Regions from separate parts of the Paenibacillus sp. FSL K6-1330 genome, predicted to be linked through region 1. Evidence: riboswitches for the same ligand, from Rfam matches in the RefSeq annotation. Region 1 holds a riboswitch; the other holds the start of a gene.
The links. Region 1 has a riboswitch for thiamine pyrophosphate ahead of NYE54_RS22705 (YkoF family thiamine/hydroxymethylpyrimidine-binding protein). Riboswitches for the same ligand answer to the same signal wherever they lie in the genome.
Positions count from the first base shown of each region.

Region 2: linked by a shared signal. The riboswitch ahead of NYE54_RS28655 (ECF transporter S component) and the one ahead of NYE54_RS22705 (YkoF family thiamine/hydroxymethylpyrimidine-binding protein) in region 1 are both predicted to bind thiamine pyrophosphate.

Region 1 covers NZ_CP150269.1:5,015,282-5,018,777, reverse strand. The annotation lists gene NYE54_RS22715 (nucleotidyltransferase domain-containing protein) at 36-734, shown strand; gene NYE54_RS22710 (sporulation protein YjcZ) at 852-950, shown strand; gene NYE54_RS22705 (YkoF family thiamine/hydroxymethylpyrimidine-binding protein) at 1,022-1,627, opposite strand; TPP riboswitch at 1,712-1,814, opposite strand; gene NYE54_RS22700 (nitroreductase family protein) at 1,997-2,599, opposite strand; gene NYE54_RS22695 (ABC transporter permease) at 3,126-3,496, shown strand, end outside.
Region 2 covers NZ_CP150269.1:6,273,149-6,276,644, forward strand. The annotation lists gene NYE54_RS28650 (ABC transporter ATP-binding protein) at 1-1,115, opposite strand, end outside; gene NYE54_RS28655 (ECF transporter S component) at 1,108-1,737, opposite strand; TPP riboswitch at 1,829-1,941, opposite strand; gene asd (archaetidylserine decarboxylase) at 2,105-2,908, shown strand; gene NYE54_RS28665 (SDR family oxidoreductase) at 2,974-3,496, opposite strand, start outside.

The DNA.
Region 1 (3,496 bases):
TTCGGGAGGATCAGAATCATACTGGAGGAAACGTCATGAGGATGGAACCGGTAGAGGCAGCGGAACGCATCATACAATACGATTATCCCGACTGTTTGCTTGCTGTGCTTGGCGGCAGCGCGAGCAGAGGTGAATATAACGAACAATCCGATTTGGACATCATAGTCATTGAACGGGATGGTCATGATTTCAGCAGGAAGACGATAGAGGCACATGGGTGGATCGCGGAAATATTTATATTGTCTTTATCCTCCTATCGCGAATATTTCGATGAGGGAGTGATCGCGGCGAATCCTTCATTGCAGCGGATGGTCGTAGAAGGGACGGTGCTGCACGCGCTGCCTGAGGGAGAAGAGGTGCAGGCGGAAGCTCGAAGCGACTTGAATTACGGACCCATGCCCTTGATGCTAACCGACATTAACGAATACCGTTATATGCTAACCGAGTACCTGCTGGATTTGCAGAGTCCCCGAAGGGATGCCGAAAAGTGGTTTACGGTGCACAAAATAGCGGCGATTCTCTGTGATTTTGTACTTAGGGTGAACCGGGAGTGGACGGGTGAAGGGAAAACGCTGTTCCGTCTGTTCAACCGCTATGACTCGATCTTGGGAGAACGATTGGAAGCAGCGCTCACGGCGATGTATCGCCAGGATGATCCTTCAGTTCTTATGGCATTCACCGAGGAAATGCTCCATCCGTACGGAGGCAAGCTTCTCATTGGTTATGACGAATAGAATTTCCTTGCCAATATAAAAAGAGGGGTACATTAGCCGTGACACTAGCACGAGACGGGAAATACTATAATAGTGTGATTACATCACGTCATTCTTTAAATCCAGGAGGGGATCTTCATGAGCGGAGTATATGGCGGCGGTGGATGGAACAATTCAGTAGGAATTATTTTGGTTCTCTTTATCCTGCTCGTAATTATCTTGAGTGCTTGGGTTTAAACCGTCAAGATTCTTGGCAGTAGTGACAGGAAGCCCGGCGCTTGCCGGGCTTTTGTCTGCCTCAATAAAGCTCAATTCGATGCGGCTTTGACCGAAGGGCTGTGTGCGGACACAACCGCAGTCATGACCAAATGGCTGCTGTCAGATTGAATCGCATGTAAAAAAGCCTCTTCAAGGGATCCAAACACCTGGGCCAGAGACCCATCCAATCGGCTGGCGTAATGAACGCTTCCGGCGAATGTCCCGGCTGCCTTCGTACGATTAACTTCACCGTAGATGACATCCATGTAGTCATCGGTACCCATGGGGTATAGAGCGAATTGGCAAGCAGTCTCAATATCGGCATGTTCCCCGATGTCGTTGTTTAAGAGAGTCGAATCCTCGGTCATATATACATCGGCGTCCGTATCTCCGGGGCAACCGATGGAATAAGTACCATTAAAAACGGTATGCACGCCACTCGCTGCAGCATAGGCGAATATCGCCCTTGTAACATCAAAGACATGCTCTGCACGTCCACGAATACAGGTGCTCACATCATCTGTCTGAATCCATACCTTCCCCGTATCTACGGAATGTAGTGCGCCCATGATGACCTCCACAAACCGGTCCGTCATGGGAAATACCGAGAACCGGCACCCAACGATCCGACTGGTTCCGCATACAAGCTCATTCATTGTTATTTCCTCCCCATGATATAAGTCCACGCAAAAAAACCGCACCCCGTGAAGAAAGTGCAGTTATGCCTACGAAAAGAAATAAACATAAATGCTACACTTCCCCACGCTAGTATGACCTAGATCGGGTGTTAAGGGTTAACGGCAAACCGCCGTCTCTCAGCACATGGCACCCCTAGTACAGCCAACATTCTATGTAGTTGGTTATCGCAAGTTTGCCCGGAGCTTCTGTTATCTTAGAAGTTCGAGGGTTCTTACTTGACTAATTGTATCGCTTAGTGATCGGTTTTTCAATCTTTGCCCATTATAAAAGGACCGCCTATCCAAGTTGCGGGAACTTAGGGAGGCGGCCTTTTTTCATCTATTTAATTAGTTGTATACTTTTACGCGATCTTCAAGCGGTGCAAATTCTTTTTCGCCTGGTTCAGCAACCGGCTTACCGAAAGGCATTTGAGCAAGCAGCTTCCAGCTTTCCGGGATGTTCCATTCGGATTTTACTTTTTCGTCGATCAGCGGGTTGTAGTGCTGCAGGGATGCGCCCAGACCTTCTGCTTCAAGGGATGTCCATACTACAAATTGCAGCATGCCGTTGGATTGGTTGGACCAAATCGGGAAGTTGTCGGCATAAGCGGCAAAGTTCTGTTGCAGCCCGGCAATGACGTTGTTGTCCTCGAAGAACAATACCGTACCGTAACCAGCGCGGAATGCGCCCATTTTGTCGGCAGTGGATTTGAATGCTTCTTCATCGCCAACGACTTCTTTCAGGATGCCTTCCGTGATGTTCCACAGTTTATCATGCTGTTCGCCAAGCAATACAACGACGCGTGCACTTTGAGAGTTGAAAGAAGACGGGGTATACTTAACCGCTTCGTTTACGATTTCCTGAATACGCTCGTCCGAGATAACGGATTCTTTGCTAATCCCGTAATAAGAACGGCGACTTTTGAGTGCAGTTGAAAAATCTTTAGACATTGAAAAAAAACCTCCTGGTGTAATCGAATTTGCATTCGCCTGATAAGAAGATGTCCTTTACTTCAAGCAAATATGCATGTTGCTTATTTAGCAATATTTTTAATTATCATTCCATATTAACTTACGTTTAGTTAGGAATAATATTTATGTTAGTATATTAATATAACTTAGAGTAATTGTCAACGACTTTTGATTAAATATAATTTCCCTTATATATTAAATATGAATTGAATCCGTTTGGCTTTTTGAGAAGCTTCATTATATGGAGGTTTAAACGAAAGGAGTGCTTCCTACCTGAGGATATTAGCTATGTCTTCTCGAAACTTCATATTATGAACAATTCATGAACAAAATATACAAGTATGAACAAATTAATTGATTTTGATTCTCAATTACCCTTGTCGAGCCAGAATGAGGATGATATAATGCATATCAGAGCGCGATTGATAATCAATCTCAATGAGAATGGCGTTGAAAATTGCGAGATCCCGGATATTTTAGAGACATACGCATAGAAGGAAGAGCCATGAAGATTAGATACTTATTTGCAGCCGTTGTGGTACTCTCGATAATCTCATTATTTATTGGAGTTAAAGATATCTCGCCACTGCAACTGTTCTCGATGACAGAACAACAACAGCATATTATGCTTGTAAGCCGGATTCCTAGGCTTGTCAGTCTTATATTGGCGGGTGTCAGCATGAGTATCTGCGGATTGATCATGCAGCAGCTCAGCCGCAATAAGTTCGTATCGCCGACCACGGCAGGTACGATGGACTCTGCCAGACTGGGGATTTTGGTAGCCATGCTCGTCTTCACGACAAGCGGTCCGCTTATCAAAATGCTCGTGGCATTTGTATTCGCTCTGGTAGGAACCTTTATCTTCATGAAGATACT
Region 2 (3,496 bases), 1.3 Mb from region 1:
CTCTTCTTTCGCACCTTCCGGCGCTTGCCCTGAATGACCTCTTCCCCGCAAAGCACATAGGTCCCTTCGGAGCGCAGCAGCCCCATCAAACTTAACAGCAGCGAGCTTTTGCCTGCTCCGTTCGGCCCTACCACCGCAATGAATTGTCCCGGAAACACCTCTGCCGAAGAGAGCGTGATGACAGGTTTATCCCATCGGAACCCTCTGAAATCCGCCAGTTGAATGACAGGCTCCCCTCGCTGAGCGTACGTCGGAGCAGCCTCATGTACAAGATTACCCGACTCATCGTCAAACACGTCGACCGGAGCGAATAACTCTCTGCCCGCCCGGGTCTGCGCGTAACCTTCCCATACGCCGGGATACCAGATTCCATAAGCTTGGAGTTCCCGCTCATATTCAGCGAATATCGCTGCTGGGGGACCTTCGCCCAGAATCACCCCATCCGGGCTGAACAGCACGACACGATCCACATATTGGGCCATTTCTTCAATCCGGTGCTCCACGATGATCAGCGTACGCCCTTCCGAAACGGCCTTCACCGCGGACCAGATTTGCTCCCTGCCTTCCGGGTCGAGCAGCGCAGACGGCTCGTCAAGCAACAGCACTTCCGGCTCCAGCAGCAGAGCCGATGCCAGCGCAAGTCGCTGCTTCATGCCTTGGGACAAATGCCCGATCGGCATATGGAGCTCCTCAAGATCAAGCCCCACCTCGCGCAGGGCCGCTTGCATCCGATCCTTCATCTCGTCACGAGGGACACTTAGATTTTCCAGTACGAAAGCCAGCTCTTCATCCACGTACGGCATACAGAACTGGGTATCCGGATCTTGAAATACATAACCCCAAGAGCGTGGAATCAGCTGGGCCTCGCATTTCATCGGCACCTCCGTCGCGCGGGGAATCATCCCGCTAAGCACCTGCAGCAGCGTGGATTTGCCACAGCCGCTCGGACCGAGCAGCAGCACCTTCTCCCCGCGGACAGCCGAGAAGGAGAGGTCTTTGAACATCAATCGCTCCTCGCCCGGATACTTCAGACGCAATCCCTCTACATACACGGCCGGTTCCGGAAGCATCTCAGCAGACTGAGCCGGAACCTGGCTAACCGTGGCATTAGACATGGCGCGGATCATCCAGTGCTTCGTAATCCTTCTTCGACGCAGGACGGAGCAGGGATGTCACGCCCGTACGGTCGAGCGCTTTAGCCAGCAGGAGCATAAGAAGGCCTGCAATGACAGCGCCGCTAAGTACCCGCATACCGTATTTAGCGAGGAACATCCACGTCTGCAGGTCATCCGTATAGCTGTAATAGAAGTCCATGATCATCGAGCCGATGGCTGCACCGGCACCGGCAATCGCCAGCGTCCACGCCGAGGTGCTCCGATAACGGAACGCCGCGAATACCAATTCAGCCCCCAGTCCTTGAATGACGCCATACAGCAGTAGGGTCAATCCCCAGCCGCTGCCAAACAGCACTTCTACGTGGGCCGCCGCCACTTCCGCGATAATGGCCACTCCCGGCTTCCGGATCAACAAGTAAGCAAGCGTGGCTGCAGCGAACCACATGCCGTATAACAACTCATCCGCTTCAAAGAACAGCGGTTTTAACAGATTGTAAACCGAACCCCAGAAGTGATAAATGACGCCAAGCACCAGTGATACCAGTACCGTAACCAAAATATCGCTTAACCGCAGTCCTTTTCGGGGCTGAACCCCCAACTTCTCTTGCACAGACGTTCCCATAACAACACATTCCCCTCTCCACCTCTATTTTTGTGTAAACACAACAAAAAACCGTCTGGAAAAACGCGCAGACGGAAAAATAGGCCCTATGTAGGCAGGGTCGGATATTCTCTACGCTGGCATTACCCAGTTCAGATTAACGGTCAACAGCGGATAGCAGCTGCAATCTCAGCCTGATTCACTCAAGCCCCCGTATTCCTATTCGGTTTTATGTTAACTTTAAAATACACATTCACTCCGGAATAAGCAAGAACCTTTTTTCAAAAATGGCTATTTATTGATTTCCATCTCATTCTATGTCAATATCAGAGTGATTGGCTTTTCCACCAACGTTTATTGCTGACACCTATGTACAAAGGAGAATGACATGGCTAAACAATTGCTGCGTCTGATGACTGAGCTGTCTTCCCGCAAGTGGCTGTCCCGAATCATGGGGCATTGTTCCCACAGCCGGCTGAGCCGTCATCTAATACCTGCATTCATACGAATTTATCAAATTCCGGCGCACGAAGCGGAGAAAGAAATCAACGAATACCGCTCACTGAACGAGTTCTTTTCCCGCCGGTTAAAAATAGGCCTCCGCGCCATAGATGACACCGCCGACGCCATGGTAAGCCCAGTCGATGCCACAATTTCGGCAATGGGCGTCGTCAACGCCGGTACCATTCTGAGCGTTAAGGGACAGGATTATACCTTGAGCGAGCTGCTCGCGAAATCACCGAGAATGGAAAACTACATCCACGGTTATGCATTTGTATTGTATTTAAGCCCGACCGACTATCATCGCATTCATTCCCCGGTAACCGGTGTTCAGGCGGAAAGCGAGCATTTGAAGGGACGCGTTTACCCCGTGAACGATTTTGCGATGACCCATATCCGGAATGTGCTCAGCCGCAATGAGCGCCTCATTACCTATATTGCGCATGAGTTCGGCGAAGTCGCCGTCGTGAAGGTCGGAGCCATGAACGTAAGCAGCATCCGTTATGCTGACGAGAACGTGAAAAAATACGAAATCGGCGATGAACTCGCGTACTTTGAATTCGGCTCTACAGTTGTACTTTTGACGGAGAACGGCACGTTTACCCCTCGCGGTGATCTGGAACCCGGCTCCAAGGTGAAGATGGGAGAACTGCTCGGTTTGCTTCACCCGTCCCCATCCAGAAAAGGGTGATTCCATTTACCTTACCAAACATCGCATGACAAGTTAAGGCCATGAATCATTCGCTGCATGCATGATTAACGCCGACCCAGCATCCGATAAATGATCCGCTGAAACAGCCGATCCGGCAGTACGCCCTTGATCCATGCGATCACCCGCGTGCCTCGGGGCAACATATAGCGGAACCTGGGCTTAGCCATGGACGCAATTTTTGCCACAAGCCTGGCTACCTCCTGCGGATCCCCGCTTCCCCTGGCTGTCCGCTCGGAATAGTCCAGCACGCCCTTCAGCAGACCGCTGTAGGGTGATCCTTCCTTCACCGTAAGCTCCCCAAAGCTTTTGTTCCAGATCGGCGTACCATAGGCACCAGGCTGGATCAGCACGACATCAATGCCAAAGGGCATTACTTCCATGGACAGGCTTTCGCCAAACCCTTCCAGCGCAAATTTGGAGGACGCATAGGGTCCATAACCCGGAAATCCGACCACGCCGCTAATGCTGCTCATGAGAATGATTTTGGATTTTTCGGTTCGCCGGAGCAGCGGCAGCATATGCTGTGTCACCGATACGGTCCCGAAAAAATTCGTCTCCATCTGCTTT